2 regions of the Arthrobacter sp. CAN_A1 genome follow, and region 2 is predicted to be linked to the other one. Evidence: predicted binding sites of a transcription regulator. Region 2 holds the regulator's gene; the other holds the start of a gene.

Region 1 (8,134 bases), on a different contig from region 2:
GCTGGCGAAGATCACCGCCAAGCCCACCGGACGCCACGAAACCAACACCCTCGCCGTCATCCTCGCAGGATTCGAAAAGAGCCTCACCCGCCAGTCATGGCGCAACCCCACCAGCACCGCCAAGCACTACCTGACCCAGCTCACCACATGGGGCTACACTCTCAGCGACGTTGAAACCATCATCACCAACCACGGAAACACAGAAACACAGGAATCCGTGAAGGCAGAAACCAGTGGAGTACAGGAGCTGGGGGAGACGTTCGCACAGGTGCAAGCCGACGAGGAAGAACTCACCGCCGACGAAGCCTAAACCGGGGGAGTAGTGCCCCCGCCGGAAACCGGCGGGGGCGCTGCCCGGGCCGGACGGAGCCGGCCCAGGCGAACAAAGCAGCGGTGCTCGCTAGCTCGCACCGCAGAAACGGACCTCATTAGCGTTCGGGGACAGCTATCAATTAGGTGCGCTCCGGGGCAGCGTCTTTCTGCCTTCGTCGGCGCTCTGACCATTTGATGATGACAGTAGTAACGAGTAGACCGAACAGGATCGCGACGGTCCAACGCCCCAGCATGGGAAGTTCGGTGAAAACGTCCAGGACGATATTGGCGGCAAAGGTACTCAGGACGCTCACGAGGACGATCAGGTACTGGCTCATAGGTCGCATGCGCCCCATCCTGTCATCGTGACCCTGGCACTAACCACCCGGTAAACAAGCGGTCCTTCGCTGCGCTGCGGGCTGTCCTGCCGCCGGCTCCTACGTCGCCACCGGCAGGATCTCTTTCTCTTTTTGCTGCTGTCCTTCGGATCATACGTACCTGCTCCACCAGCTCAACGGCTACGCCGCTGCGCGATCGACCCAAGGTGTCCGGCGCTCCTACGTCCCTTATTTCCTCCCACCTTGCCCCAATCTCTTGCCCTACGGGTTGACCAGGTTCCGACAGGCACAGCTCCGCAAGCTTCGCCAGCAGGCAAAAACAACGGGGGAAGGGCCAACTGCTGGACCACCACATAGAAGCCCCACCACCGACCCCACTACTGCGAAAAGGAGCACCACCATGAACGTTGAGACCAGCACGGCAACGCTGATCATCACCCACACCCACGAGGCCGGAACCCTGATCGAGGGAACGGCTAAAGGTGATGGAACCGCGCCCCTCTTGAAGGTCAACGGTTGGCGCTGGGGCCGCAGCATCGCCGCGTGGTTCGTGCCCATGTCCCGGGACCGTCAGCCCAAAATGCACGTCATCAACCGCACCACGGCGGCACTCACCGAGGCAGGTTTCAGCGTCGAAACCGACATTGACCGCACCAGCCGCAGCACCGCCGAAGTAGAAGTGGGAAAGATTGAACGCCAGCAAGACCGCGCCGACGCCCTGGCCGCGAAGGCCGAGCGAAAACAAGACGCCGAAACAGCGGCCTACGACTCAGCGCGGGCAGCGCTGCGCCGACTGCCCGAAGGTGGGGAACCCATCAAGATAGGCCACCACTCAGAGAACCGGCACCGCCGCGCCATTGCCACCGCAGACCGGGCCATGGGCAAATCAGTCCAAGCCACCGAGGAAGCCAAGGCAACCGCCGAACGCGCAGCGACAGCAGCCCGAACCACTGACCGCCGCTACAGCCCCGCCGCCGTGGCATCACGGATCAAAACCCTAGAAACAGCAATCCGCGCCACCGAGCGGAAAATCAACGGCAGTTCCCACACGTTCGCCGGGGGATACGTCGAGACGACGGCACCGGCCACGGGGGATTACCGGGCGCACCTTCAAGGCATGTTGGCCGATGAGCTGGACCAGCTCACCTACTGGCAGGGCATCAGGGAAACCCAGATAGCCGAAGGCCAGGCCACCAACTACACCCGCGAGCAGATCAACAAAGGCGATTACGTCCGCATTGGTGGGAGCTGGCACGAAGTAGCCCGAGCCAACCAGAAAACCGTTTCACTCATCACCGAGTACAGCTGGACCCAAAAGGCCGACTACGCCCAGATCAGGGACCACCGCACCAAAGAAGAAGCAACCACCGCAGCGGAAACACCAGCCGAGGCAGCGAGCTAACCACCCGGCCACAGTGCCCCGCCCCCACCCTGCCTATCAACAGCACGGGCGCGGGGGTGCTGCCCGGCCCGGACGGAGCCGGCCCAGGCGAACATGAGCCCCAGGTACTCGCTAGCTCGCACCAGGAACAAGCGGTCCTTCGCTGCGCTGCGGGCTGTGCTGCCGCCGGCTCCTACGTCGCCACCGGCGGGATCTTTCTCTTTTTTGCTGCTGTCCTTCGGATCATACGTGCCTGCTCCACCAGCTCAACGGCTACGCCGCTGCGCGATCGAGCCAAGGTGTCCGGCGCTCCCAAGGTCGCTTATTTCCTTCCCCTCTTGGCCCGATCTCTTGCCCTACGGGTTGACCAGGTTCCGACAGGCACAGCTACGCAAGCTTTGCCAGCAGGCAAAAACAACGGGGGAGAGGCCAACTGCTGGACCACCACTTTTAGAAGCCCCACCACCGAACCCCCGCCACTGCGAAAAGGAGCACCACCATGAACAACTCGCCCATTGCCGTCACGTCCCCGGCTGACATTCTGGCCTACGTCCCGCACGGCCTCGGATTTGCCCCGCGTGAATCCTTCGTGCTGATGACCATGCACGGCAAGCGGCTCGGCGTGACGCTGCGCATCGACGCGCACCAAGAAGGCAACCCGGAAGAGTTCGCCGCGTCAGTCGTTGGCTACCTCGCCAACGATCAAGACGCCGACGGCTCCCTGTTCATCCTCTACACCAACCAGCCCACCATTGACGGTGTAAAGCCCTTCACCGCGCACGCCGAAGCCCTCGATACGGCGCTGCACGCCGCTGGCATGAATATCCGCGATAGCTGGATTGTCACCGATGAGCACTGGATGACCTACTTTTGCGACGATGAGGACTGCTGCACCACGCACCCGCTGGCCGAAATCGCCGACAGCGCCCTGAACGCCCGACTGATCTTTGACGGCTCCAACGCGCAGCGCGATAGCGTGGCGGACCCAGTATTCACCGGCGGACACGCGGAAACCGTTCTCAACCAGATCGCGGAAACCGTGACCGGCTGGGCAGAGATCGACCCCACCGACTGGACAACTCCCGTGATGACCGAAAACCGGGCCCTCTGGCAGGACACCACCGGAACCACCCCGACCGAGGAAACCGCGGTGCAGCTCGTCGCCGCACTCCACGCCCCGAACGTCCGTGATCGGATCATGGCCGACACCATCAACACCAGCAACGACCCCCACGAAATGACCTTGACCCTGATCGGCCGTTTCGTTGGCCGACCCGATTGGAGCCGAGTCGATGCCGTGCAACAGCTCGCCACCGACCTGCTCCCGTTCACCCCGAACGAAGCCCGAGCACCACTATTTACCCTGCTCGGCTGGATCAATTGGTACAAGGGCAAGGGATCAATCGCGCACCTGTACCTGACCAAAGCGAAGGAAGCCGACCCCGAGAGCCGACTCGCGGCGCTGCTGCTGAAATTCACCGGCACCGGCGTTATCGCTGAATGCACCAAGAGCGCAAAAACGGCCTACCAGCACTAACACCGACAGCAGGGCCGGGGACCAGTCCACCGCGGCAGGTTCCCGGCCCTGCTCTACGCACTTCCACGCTCACCGGCCAGGATGCGCGGCGGCGACCTCCCCCGCTTCGCTCCTCCGGTCGCCGCACCTACACGCCACCAGCTCCCACCAAGTACGCAGCCGTGCCAACAGGCCACCCCGCCCCAGAACAAGCCAACGCAGACCAAGTCACTACAGGGCAGGTCGATACAGTGAAACCAGCACCGACCGCGAGAGAACAGGGAACCCGCCATGCCCGGCACCGATCTTATCCAGCCAGCACACACCCTGACCTACGCACCAGAGACCACCGCAGAGCGAGCCCTGGCAGAGAACATGCCCCTGCAGCTGAACGTTTCACGTCCAGATCTCACCTGGACCGACGCTAAACACCAGCCCAACAACTAACCTCTCAACCAGTGGGCCCTATGGGCCGCCTTGAGGGCTAAGTTATCCCCCGCCAAGAGGGGGATCCGCTGTGCCGCACCGAACCGGCCCGGTGAATCCGGATCCCTTATGGCACACCCAAACCGCGGAAGTAGCAAACATGGAGGAATAGTAGTAGGATTACTACTATTCCTACTACTTCGAGAGTGGTCCGCTGTGATGAGTGAGCAAATTAGCCCGACGGGGTCGGCCCGGGACAGGGTGTTCGCCGCCGCCGAGAAAATCAGTGCCGAGCGTAACCCCACGGTGTCCAGTGTCCGGGAAGCCGCAGGCGTCTCCAACGCCGACGCCACCAGGTATTTGAAGGCGTGGCGGGAAGAGAGCGCTGTCGCCGGCTCACGGATCGTCGCAACACCGCAACCGCTGCTTGACCAAGCGGCACGGTTGGCCGGATCGGTGTGGGCTGATGCCGTGGCGTTGGCCGCCGAGCAGCATGCAGCCCTCGAAGCCCGCTGGGTGAAAGAGGGCCAAGACAAAGACACTGAACTGGCCGAGCTCGTCGCAGACCTCGATCGCATCACCAACAAAAACACGGCTGATGCTGCGGCGTTGAACGCGGAACTCGTAGCCGCCGTGAGCCGGGCGCAGGACGCGGAGGAACGTGCCCGCCAAGCAGAAACCGCCGCCGAGCGTTCCCGCTCCGACGCTGGCACGCTCGCTACTGACTTGGCAGCCGCCCGCGCCCGGGCCGACACGCTGCAACAAAGCCACGACGCACTCCTCCAGCGCATCACACCCCAAGCCGACGAGACAGCGAGCAAAAAGTAAAACGGCGAGGCAGATGCCTCACGAAGAGAAACCGCTAGGCTAAAACCAGATTTCCTTTCGCAGGGAAAACCAGAAGAAACAAGCGGGGCCGGTAACTGTGTGGTGCAGGAACCGGCCCCACCAACATTTAGTGACCCCGCCTGGGTTCAACACCTACGGAGGATGAACCAGTGAACACAGCCGAACCCGCCCGCTTTATGACCATCCCCGACGTGGCCGAGGAACTAAACACCAGCACAAGCCAGATCCGGGCACTGATCAGAGTAGGGGATCTGCCGGCAATCCAAATTGGTGGCCGAGGGCAATGGCGTATCGAGCGGACCACACTCGAGGACTACATCAACGACGCCTACCAGCGAACAAACGAGGCAATCCGCCGTGGTGACCTACCCGCCAACACCGGCCACTAACCGCAGCGACTACAACTCATCCGGCGCAGCGGGAGTTACCGCGCCGACCCATACCCAGCCCTGGCGCTGGGTCTTGATGCCCGGCTCGAAGAACGAGACCTTGACCGCTGCCTTTGTCCACGCCGTTGCGTGTCCCTTCACCCGGTACGCGCTCGACGGGTAACGAATCCAGATATGCACCCGCCGCGGAGCAGGGAACTCATGAACAGGATTCGACGGTAAATCCAGTTCCGCCTCCGTGAGCATCACCGGTTCCTCCCGCATCACCAGTTCCTCAATCCACCCATCCAATAACCGGTCATAGTAGTTTCTGTACCGCTTGTTCTGGCCCACGGCGTTTGCCGCCACTCTGCTAACTCTCAGAAACGAAAAATAGACTGTGAAGTGAGCCGAGTTTGATTGAGTCCTCGGCTCACCGGGCCGGTGTCTTAGAAGCCCCCCCGCTCTAGGGCACCGGCACCATCACGTTAGAGCCCAGCACCGACATTCACTCAGCCCCAGCGATCCGCCGTAGCTGCCACCCGTCAGTATGTGGATCCGAGCTGATATCGACCTCCAGGGTGGGGGAGACCGGCCCGGTTTGAGCTTGGAACCGCCACACACGCTTGGTGATGAGACTGCCCTGCCCGTTTACGGGGGTGTTTCCTGGCTCCCACCAGCTCCGGGTGCTGGACCAGCTCACCGGTTCCCTGACTGCCTGCCAGATCCGGCCACGCCACCGCATCGCCAGGGGAGCGCCGCTGCTACTGAACCTCACGTCTACCGGTTCGTTGACCGTCCGTGGCCTAGTCTCCGTCGTTTGTGTTGTCATGTGCGCGCCGCCCTTCACCCTGTGATCCGTCATGCCGTCAGGGTCAAAATTAGAACACATGTTCGATTTATGGGAACCCTCAGCGGTGCGGCAGAATGAGCCGTATGTGCGGACGCTTCGTGATTGCGGGAAACAAACAGGCCCTGGTGGACACCTTTGAGGTCATCACCGATCAGAGCCCAGATATTCAGCCGTCGTGGAACGTCGCACCCATGCAGGACATTCGGTTCATCACCGAACGCCCGGACGCTGACGGGGTGCTAGAGCGCCGCCTAGAGACGGCCCGTTGGGGGTTAGTCCCGGTATGGTCCAAAGACCCCAAAGCCGGGGCCAGGATGATCAACGCCAGGTCAGAGACGATCACGGAGAAGCCGTCATTTCGTACCGCCGCGGCGAAGCGCCGGGCGCTGATCCCGATGAACGGGTACTACGAGTGGCAGAAGAACCAGGACGGCACGAAAACCCCGACCTACCTACACCCCGAGAATGAGGATGAGCTGTTGGCCGTAGCCGGCCTTTATGAGTTCTGGCCCAATCCTGAGCTGGCCGAGGACCACCCGGAAAAGTGGCTGGTCACCGCGACTGTCATCACGACGTCGGCCACCGACGCGCTAGGGCATATCCACGAACGATCACCGCTCATCATTCCCAAAGACCTCCAGGTCGATTGGCTGGATTCAGCTACGACGGACAAGAACCAGGTCCGCGAGCTAGTGAATGCCATGCCTGAACCTCACCTGGTGCCCCGAGTTGTCGGCAAAGAAGTTGGATCAGTACGCAACAACGGCCCGCAGCTGATTGTTGAGGTCCGTGGTGGATAACGAGTCGCGGGCGAGAAATAGACACGATGCGTATCTCAAGCATCTGGAGTCCTACGCTCCTCAGCTTGACGATTGGCGGCTCCGCGCGCAGCAGATTGAGCGTCCGCAGCGAGGCAGCGAGTTGCACGAGGATAACAAGGTATTTGTCCACCCGATTAGTGATGAGGCGCGACTGTCTCTTGTATCCGCCGGGGAACACCTGCGCTTAGCGTGGACAGCCGTAAAGGCTGGCGAGCTGTATCCATCCGCGCATTTCACTACGCTTCGAGGGGCGCTACTGGCGTCAGCCCAGGCGGTCTATGTATTGGGCCCTGATGACCCTACTGTCCGCCGAGAGCGCGGGCTGACAGTGATTGTTGAGGCGTACAAGAGGCTTCGACAGTTTCACCTTGAATGCTTGAACATGCCTGATCTATCCGAAGAGGACTGCAAAAAGATTCATGAGCAGCTGGGCTGGCTTGATGGTCGGAGAGCAACGGCGATAGAGGTAGGCGGCCAACCTCGTGGCCTCAACATTTCCGATGACGTCATTCCTTTTGCGGCCGGTTACGTATTCCGGGATGATCCGGGGAAGCAGAACAGTGTCATGTTGTTGTGGAGGCAGATGAGCGGGGATGCTCATGCGCTGACCTGGGCTCTGACACTTAGGGCAACGCTTGGACCTCCTCAGAAGGGTGAACCCCTCACAGCCGGCACAGCAACAGGTTCTCTTGAGGCCATAGCTGAACCCTTCGCCGCTTCGTTTCTTTTATTGAAGCGTGGGTGGTCCTTGTTCGACCAACGGTGTGAAGCAGCATCTGGAATCAACTTTTAAGCTTGTGTGGTCGAGTTGGTGATGGCCTATGGCGCGAAATCTACGACGGAGGTTTCGCTTGTGGTCCAAGAGATGACGGTGCCCGCAGGGTATTGCGGAGTCGTTTTCAGTGAAGTGACTCGCTCACCGATCATCAAGCCTGTTTCCACGTCGATGATGATGTCCTGTCGCCAGGCGTGATCTGGTGTTTCGATACCGATCGCTGTGCCGCTTCGACCGTCGATCGTTGCACTTTCATCGACTACTTCCACACCATCAATAAGGGCTGCCGCCCCGTAGAGGGCAGACCGAAGGTTCGCCGGTACCGCTCCAGTTCGAAGGAAATCAGCGATTGTCGTCAAAGCCTGTTGTTCTGGCGACCAGCCTTCCCCCTCGGTTGTGGCATAGATGAGGTCCAGGAGTTCTTGCGGGTCGCGAGGAGAATCTTGTATAGCGTCATCCAACGGTTTACCGAGGAATTGCTGGGGGCTTCCGTAA
Region 2 (8,134 bases):
TCGGGACCTCGACGACCGGCGTCTGATCCGGGCGCTGGAAGTCCACGAGGTGACCGGCCGGCCCTTCAGCTCCTTCATGCCGCAACGCCACTACCACCAGCCGGCACTCCAGCTCGGTCTGCAGGTCGACCGCGCCCTCCTCAGGGAACGCCTGGCCGCGCGGGTCCACACCATGGTGGACGACGGGCTGCTCAACGAGGTGGCCACCCTGGATAACCACGGGCTTCGCACCGGCCGCACCGCGTCCAGAGCACTCGGCTACGCCCAATTCCTCAGGGTGCTCGACGGCGAGCTGACCCAGGACCAGGCGGCCAGCGACACCATCGACGCCACCCGTCGCTTCGCCCGGCGGCAGCTCACCTGGTTCCGCGCCGACCCGCGGATTACCTGGCTCGATTGGGAGGATCCGCACCTCACCTCCCAGGCCGCAGACCACATCCGGCGGACCTTCGGCCTATCCTAGACAGGTGACTACACCACCCGACACACTGGTTTCCCCCGCCCCGATGCCCCTCACCGGAGTGGCCTTCACCAAGGGGCACGGTACCGGCAACGACTTTGTGCTGGTCACCGACCCCGACGGCGAGTTGGAGATCGCACCCGACCATGTCAGGACCATCTGCGATCGGCATCGCGGGATCGGAGCGGACGGGCTGATCCGTGCCATCCGGTCGCATCACCTGCCCGAGGGCAGGGCACTGCTGCAAAGCGATCCGTCGGCCGAATGGTTCATGGACTACCGCAACGCGGACGGCTCCCTGTCGGAGATGTGCGGCAACGGAGTCCGGGTATTTGTTCACCTCCTGGTGTCGGCCGGGCTCCTCAGCCTCGCCGAGGGTGCCACAGCGTCGATCGCTACCCGCGGAGGGATCAAGCTGGTCGAGCGGTCCCCTGACGGCTATTCGGTGGATATGGGGCCCTGGGAGTTCATCTTCCCTGACGTCGCCACCGCGCGCGGCACTGACTGCCTGGTTGAGGCTGACGGGCTAGAGGTTCCCCGACCCGCCCTGTCCATCAGCATGGGCAACCCGCACACCGTGGTGGCACTGGCTGACCCCGCAGAGCTTGAGGCGACGCGTCTCGTTGATGCGCCAGTGGTCCAGCCACCCCCCGCCGATGGCACCAACGTCGAATTCGTGGTGCCCCGCGACCCCTTGGTGCAGGACGGTGTCGGCCAGGTCAGGATGAGGGTGCACGAGCGCGGCGTGGGGGAGACCCTGTCCTGCGGCACCGGGGCCTGCGCCGCCGCCGCAGCCACCCGGTTCTGGGCTGGAGCCGAAGCGCCCCTGGTCTGGAAAGTCGACGTACCCGGCGGCGTCGTCGGCGTCCGCTTCCACGCCGGACCGGACGGGCGTGAACACGTCAGCCTCAGCGGACCGGCAGTACTGGTGGCCACCGGTACGCTCCTGTAGGCGCGTACCACCCCGGACCGGGGCCTGGATCATTGGTTCTAGGCTGTGGGCCGCTCGACCCGGATAATCCTGAACGACTTCGAAGTGGCCGTCCTGGACACCGCGAAACCGTCGCCCAATTGATCGGCGATCCACTTCTGCAGCGAGTCAGCGCCCAGGTTCTTCTGCACCACCAGCCAGGCTGAGCCGGCAGGGGACAGCCGCGGAAGCCACTTCAGCAGCAGTGCGTGCAACTCATCCTTGCCTACCCGGATCGGCGGATTGGACCAGATGGTGTCGAAGGTCGCGTCGGCGTCGACCTCCTCCGGCCGCTGGACCAGGACCTTGCCCAGCCCCAACAGCTTCGCGTTCTCCGCAGTGAGCGCCAGGGCCCGTTCGTTGACGTCGATGGCGATCACTTCGGCGTCGGGCGCCTTGAGGGCCATCGTCAGCGCCAGCGGCCCCCAGCCGCAGCCAATATCCAACATCCGCGCGCCCACCGGATCTGGCGCCTCAGCGAGCAGGATGCGGGTGCCTTTGTCAATCGAATCAGAGCTGAAAATACCCGAGGAGGTCACCAGGGTGCGCTCCAGCCCGGCGAGTACCGTGCGCAGCGGTTTGCGGGTTTCCGGGCCAGACGGCTGGGCGCTGAAGTAGTGGGAATCCATAACAAACCAGCGTAGTCGAGGGGTTGAGGCTTTCCGGAACCCGGGCAGGCGCCGGATTGCGCGCTCAGTGAATCACCTCACCCGATGACTGTGGGGGAGACTACGATTGAGGAACACCACTTTAGGGAGCGTATGTCCACGAGTAACGGGGGACCGGCCACGCCGGAACCGGAGATCGGCCCAGCTGAAATTCAGGCAGTCATCGATAGGATCCTGGCCAAGGATGAGGCGGCGTCCGCGAAGGGTGCCGGAAACCGTTTCGCAGGTCCTTCCTCGGCGAACGACGGCGAACGGTCGTCCTACGATGGCGACCAACAGGATCTCGACGAACGACGCGCGCTGAGGCGCGTCGCAGGCCTGTCCACTGAACTCGAAGATGTCACCGAGGTCGAGTACCGGCAGCTCCGCCTGGAGCGGGTGGTCCTCGCCGGGCTCTGGAGCGAAGGCACCGCCGAAGATGCCGAGAACTCCCTGCGCGAGCTTTCCGCCCTTGCCGCCACCGCCGGCTCCGAGGTGCTCGACGGAATCGTCCAGCGGCGCCTCAAACCTGACCCCGGCACCTTCCTCGGCTCGGGTAAAGCCCAGGAGCTCAAGGACATCGTGGTCGCCACCGGTGCCGACACCGTCATCGTCGACAGCGAGCTCTCACCCTCCCAGCGCCGCGGGCTGGAGGACATCGTCAAGGTCAAGGTCATCGACCGGACCGCACTGATCCTCGATATTTTCGCCCAGCACGCCAAATCCCGTGAAGGCAAGGCGCAGGTTGAGCTAGCCCAACTCGAGTACCTCCTCCCCAGGCTCCGTGGCTGGGGCGACTCGATGTCCCGTCAGGCCGGTGGCCAGGTCGGTGGCGCCGGCGCCGGCATGGGCTCCCGTGGGCCCGGCGAAACGAAGATCGAGCTCGATCGGCGGAAGATCCGCACCCGGATGGCCAAGCTGCGCCGCGAAATCAGCGCCATGAAGCCAGCCCGCGAAACCAAACGCGCCAACCGCCGTCGTAATGAGATCCCCTCGGTAGCGATCGCGGGATACACCAACGCTGGGAAGTCTTCGCTTCTGAACCGGCTGACCGACGCCGGCGTCCTGGTCGAGAATGCGCTGTTTGCCACCCTTGACCCGACGGTGCGCAAGGCCGAGACCGCCGATGGGCTGGGCTATACCCTCGCCGATACCGTGGGGTTCGTCAGGTCGCTGCCGACGCAGCTCGTCGAGGCGTTCCGTTCGACGCTGGAGGAGATTGCCGACTCGGACCTGATCCTGCATGTGGTGGATGTATCCCATCCCGATCCGGAGGGTCAGATCGCCGCGGTGCGGGAGGTCCTTTCCGAGGTGGATGCCCGTAAAGTCCCCGAAATCATTGTCCTGAACAAGGCCGACGCCGCAGATCCCTTTGTGATCGAGCGTCTGCGCCAACGCGAACCACGGCACATTGTGGTCTCGGCCCGCACCGGGCAGGGCATCGCCGAGCTGCTGGAAGCCGTCAGCGCCGCTATCCCGCGCCCCAGCGTCAAACTGACCCTGCTGGTGCCTTACGAGCGGGGCGACGTCGTAAGCCGGCTGCACCAGTCCGACGCCGAAATCCTCACCCTCGAACACGTTGAATCGGGCACCCGCCTCGACGTGATGGTTCGTGAAGGTCTCGCCGCCGATCTGGAGGAATTCCGCCAGCATGCCTGACAGTGGCGCCACTGGGCCGCTGGAACTCCTCGATGCAGCTGTCGAAGCCATGGGCGGCGAGAACCGTGCCGGCCAGCACGAGATGACCCAGCGGGTCGCCGAGGCGTTGACCTCCGGTGACCATCTGCTGGTCCAGGCGGGCACGGGAACCGGGAAGTCCCTTGCCTACCTGATTCCGCTCATCTCCCACGCACTGACTCATGACAAGCCAGCCATCGTCTCCACGGCCACCCTTGCCCTCCAGGCGCAGATTGTTGGACGGGACGTGCCACGGCTGCTGAAAGCGCTCAAGGGGAAACTGCCCCGGCCAGTGGAGGTTGTGCTCCTGAAGGGCCGCGGCAATTACGTGTGCAAACACAAGACGGGCGGCGGTTTCCCCGAGGAAGGCGCACCCGAGGCGCTCTTCAGCATGGGAGAGGACACCGCAGCCCCGCACCCGGCGGCTGGCCCCGCCACACCGCTGGGCCGCGAGGTGGTCCGACTCAGGGAATGGGCTGAGACCACCGAAACCGGTGACCGTGACGAGATAACCCCCGGCGTCAGTGAGCAGGCCTGGCGCCAGGTGTCGGTAACCAGTATGGAATGTCTCGGCGCACAGAAGTGCCCGGTCGCCGCCGAGTGCTTCAGCGAACGGGCCCGGGCCAAAGCCGGGGACGCCGACATTGTCATCACCAACCACGCGATGCTCGCCATCAGCGCCTTCGAGGGGCTGGCTGTGCTCCCCGAGTACGACGTCGTCGTGATTGACGAAGCCCACGAACTGCATGACCGCGTCACCGGGGCGGTGTCCGGGCAGCTCTCCACCGGCATGATCTCCGCCGCGGCGTCAGCCGCGCGCAGACACCTCTCGGTCAGTGCCGAGCCACTGGACGCGGCGAACCGGTTCTTCGAGTCGACAGTGGAAGGGATTCCCTCGGGTCTGATGGCTTCGGGGCTGGATGAAGAGCAGGAATCGGCCATCACCCAGGTCCGGGAGGCCTGCCGTGCCGTCCTGTCCGATGCCAAGGGCGACGGCCCAACCCCCGCCGACGGCGGACGCCAGCTGGCCAAGTCCCATGTGCTGGCGGTGTTCGAACTGTGTGAACGCCTCCTCACGGCCACCCCCGCGGGCGAAGTGCTGTGGGCCTCACGGCCCAGCACCTTCTCGCCTGGCACCGGGTACTCCCAGCCCGACGACGCCGCACCGGCCACGATCAACATTGCTCCACTGTCGGTGGCAGGGAAACTGCGGGAGGGCCTGTTCGCCGATCACACCGTGGTGCTCACGTCGGCAACGCTGGCGATTGGCTCCGAGTTCGGCCCGGTTGCCGGGTCGCTGGGCCTGGCCGGAGCGTCGGCTCCCTCCTGGACGGGCGTCGACGTCGGCAGTCCGTTTGATTACCCGAGACAGGGCGTGCTCTACGTCGCCAAAGACCTGCCGAAGCCTGAACGGGGTACCTCGGCAGAACAGCTTGACGAACTTGAGGTCCTTCTCAAAGCGTCCCGGGGCGGCGCGCTGGGACTCTTCTCTTCCCGCCGGGCCGCCGAGGAAGCTGCCGAGGCGCTGCGTCCGAGGGTGGATTTCGAGATCCTGTGCCAGGGCGAATCCTCGATGTCAGCCCTGGTCAAACAGTTCTCCGATGAACCCGACACGTGTCTCTTCGGCACCATGTCCCTCTGGCAGGGCGTCGACGTCCCGGGCAGGTCCTGTCGACTGGTCACCATCGACCGGATACCTTTCCCCCGACCGGACGATCCCCTGATGACCGCGAGGACCAGGGCGGTGGCCAAAGCCGGCGGCAACGGTTTCATGAGCGTTTCAGCGACCCATGCCGCCGTCCGGTTGGCGCAGGGCGCCGGACGCCTCATCCGGGCGACCGAAGACAGGGGAGTAGTGGCGATCCTCGACTCCCGGCTGGCCAACGCACGCTACGGGTCGTTCCTGCGCGCCGCGCTGCCACCCTTCTGGTCGACAACCGATCGCGCGACCGCGGTGGGCGTGCTCCAGCGCCTGGCCGGAGAGCCTGGCACCTAACGCGGCCAATCGCCGTCCGAACCCCATACCGCCCGGGGTGGGGGTGGTGGGGGTGAGTGGGGAGGTGGTGTGATGCTAGAGAGCGCGCATCACGGAGACAACCTTGCCCATGATCGTGGCCAGATCGCCGAGGATCGGCTCGTACTGGGTGTTCTGCGGGAGGAGCCAGGTGTGGCCGTCGCGTTGCCGGAAAGTCTTCACTGTCGCCTCGTCATCCAACAGAGCCGCCACAATGTCGCCGTTCTGCGCCTCCTGCTGTCGGCGGACTACCACCCAATCGCCGTCGCAGATGGCCGCGTCGATCATCGAGTCGCCGTAGACGCGGAGCATAAACAGATCTCCATGGCCGACGAGTTGACGCGGCAACGGCATCACATCCTCGATGACCTGATCAGCCAGGACTGGCCCGCCTGCTGCGATCCGGCCAACCAGCGGCACCATCGCCGCGTCCACCGCACCGCCGATCCCCGACGGGCCGTGGGAATCTGATCCCTCGGGCGCCCTCTTGTGATCGTGGTCGAGTGTCAGCGGAAGCAGGATCTCCATGGCGCGGGGACGTTTCGGGTCACGGCGGAGATAGCCCATCCGTTCCAGCTGTGACAGTTGATGCGTCACGCTCGACAGGCTGGCAAGCCCCACCGTGTCCCCAATTTCCCGCATCGACGGCGGGTAGCCGTTTGTACCGATGGCCCGCTGGATGGTTTCGAGGATCTTCTTCTGCCGGGCTGTCATGCCCTTGGGCACCTGCCGGCCGCGGGGGCGACCACGCGTAGGAAGCGGAGCGGGGGCCTGATCTGAAGTTTGTTCATCCAGTGGTCCGTCGGACTCTTTCACGGTCTCGGTCCCTTCGATAAGAATCCATGTACCCCGGCTGATCCCTGGATTCAGGGCGCCGAGCTTATTTTGTCAGAGGCGGATGATGTGCTGATTTCTGCTGGAACCGAACGTTCATCCTTGCCCTAACGGTAGGGGAGTTGGGACACGTTTTCAAACATTTGTTCGATCGTGTCTCGACAAAGTTCGTCAATGAGTGCTAAAAATAAGAAAGCAGCAATTCGAAGATAAGTTCGAATGAAACAGGTCAGTCCTGTTTTCGCTCGAACACTACCTTCAACCGTCACGGTTGGTTCGGGTTGAAACCCGGATTCGAATGGACTGATTCGAGAGTACAGAGAGGTCTATCCATGTCTGTCATCACCACACATCAAAACTCCCCCGTCGCCGAGAACGGCGCGGCCAAGCTCCGACTCACCCGTAGGGGCAGGCTCCTGCTGGTCGGGCTGCCAATTGTCCTGCTGGCGTCTGCCGTCCTGATGTTGTCAGGGTTCTTCAACTCGCCCGCCAAGGCCGCAGCCGAGGGTGGAGAGGTCACACAGACCGTCAGCGTCAGCGTCGCCGCGGGCGAAACCATCTGGCAGATTGCCACTGAGTTCGCTCCAGACCGCGATCCGCGCGACGTGGTCTCCGAAATCGTTGAACTGAACAGCCTGGGTACCTCAGTTCTCCAGGCCGGCCAGCAGCTGGACGTCCCGACCAATCGGTAAGACCTTCCAGAGGACTCATACCCCAGAGACTCTTTCGAGTCGCGCCATCCACGGCGGACCGGCCAGCCAGTCTCGGCTGCCGGGAGTCCCTCGGGGCGGGACGTTCGAAGTTTCCCCTGATTCTGCTCTTGCACGGCTCGGCGCATAACCTTGATAGGTGAGTGAACAGTTTGAGCGGTTGAGCCGGTTGCCCCTGCGTGATGATCTGCGGGGTAAGCATCCCTATGGGGCACCCCAGTTGGATGTGCCCATCCTCCTCAACGTCAACGAGAACACCTACGGCGTCCCCGACGACGTCAGGCAGGCAATTGTTGATGCGGTCAGCCGGGAAGTCGGCGGACTCAACCGCTACCCTGACCGGGAGTTCAGTGACCTGCGGTCCAACCTCGCGCGGTACCTGGGCCATGGGTTGACGCCTGATAATTTGTGGGCAGCCAACGGCTCCAACGAGGTGCTGCAGCACCTTCTCCAGGCCTTCGGTGGGCCGGGCCGGTCGGCGATCGGTTTCCCACCGACCTACTCCATGTATCCTCTGCTCGCCAGCAGCACCGGCACGCGCTACATCCCCGGTGAAGGCAATGAATCGTTCACCTTGGGCGCCGAAGACGCCGCGCGTCAGGTGCACGACTCCGGCGCCAACGTAGTCTTCCTCTGCTCGCCCAACAACCCGACGGGGACCGCCCTGGGCCTGGATGTGGTGGAAGCCGTTTACGAGGCGAGCGGTAAGGCCAACGCCATCGTGATTGTTGATGAGGCCTACGCTGAGTTCGCCCACTCAGACACCGTCAGCGCTTTGACGCTGTTGAAGGGACGTGAGCGTCTTGTGGTGTCCCGCACCAT

What was found. Region 2 encodes LexA, which represses DNA repair genes until DNA is damaged. Its sites were predicted from a motif close to TCGAACANNTGTTCGA; they were not measured.
Region 1: the regulator LexA is predicted to act here: its motif matches at 6,073-6,088, upstream of IWX62_RS16370 (DUF6504 family protein).

Annotation. Positions count from the first base shown of each region.
Region 1 is NZ_JADOUR010000017.1:1,333-9,466, reverse strand. It holds gene IWX62_RS15045 (ParB/RepB/Spo0J family partition protein) at 1-310, shown strand, start outside; gene IWX62_RS15040 (hypothetical protein) at 453-659, opposite strand; gene IWX62_RS15035 (DUF3560 domain-containing protein) at 1,051-2,052, shown strand; gene IWX62_RS15030 (DUF4192 domain-containing protein) at 2,531-3,568, shown strand; gene IWX62_RS15025 (hypothetical protein) at 3,839-3,994, shown strand; gene IWX62_RS15020 (DNA-binding protein) at 4,193-4,801, shown strand; gene IWX62_RS15015 (helix-turn-helix domain-containing protein) at 4,999-5,211, shown strand; gene IWX62_RS15010 (hypothetical protein) at 5,221-5,559, opposite strand; gene IWX62_RS16370 (DUF6504 family protein) at 5,699-6,022, opposite strand; gene IWX62_RS15005 (SOS response-associated peptidase) at 6,127-6,843, shown strand; gene IWX62_RS16365 (hypothetical protein) at 7,193-7,657, shown strand; gene IWX62_RS14995 (CU044_5270 family protein) at 7,684-8,134, opposite strand, start outside.
Region 2 is NZ_JADOUR010000006.1:40,632-48,765, reverse strand. It holds gene miaA (tRNA (adenosine(37)-N6)-dimethylallyltransferase MiaA) at 1-463, shown strand, start outside; gene dapF (diaminopimelate epimerase) at 507-1,412, shown strand; gene IWX62_RS08710 (class I SAM-dependent methyltransferase) at 1,451-2,059, opposite strand; gene hflX (GTPase HflX) at 2,192-3,736, shown strand; gene IWX62_RS08700 (ATP-dependent DNA helicase) at 3,729-5,750, shown strand; gene lexA (transcriptional repressor LexA) at 5,826-6,482, opposite strand; gene IWX62_RS08690 (LysM peptidoglycan-binding domain-containing protein) at 6,935-7,294, shown strand; gene IWX62_RS08685 (histidinol-phosphate transaminase) at 7,452-8,134, shown strand, end outside.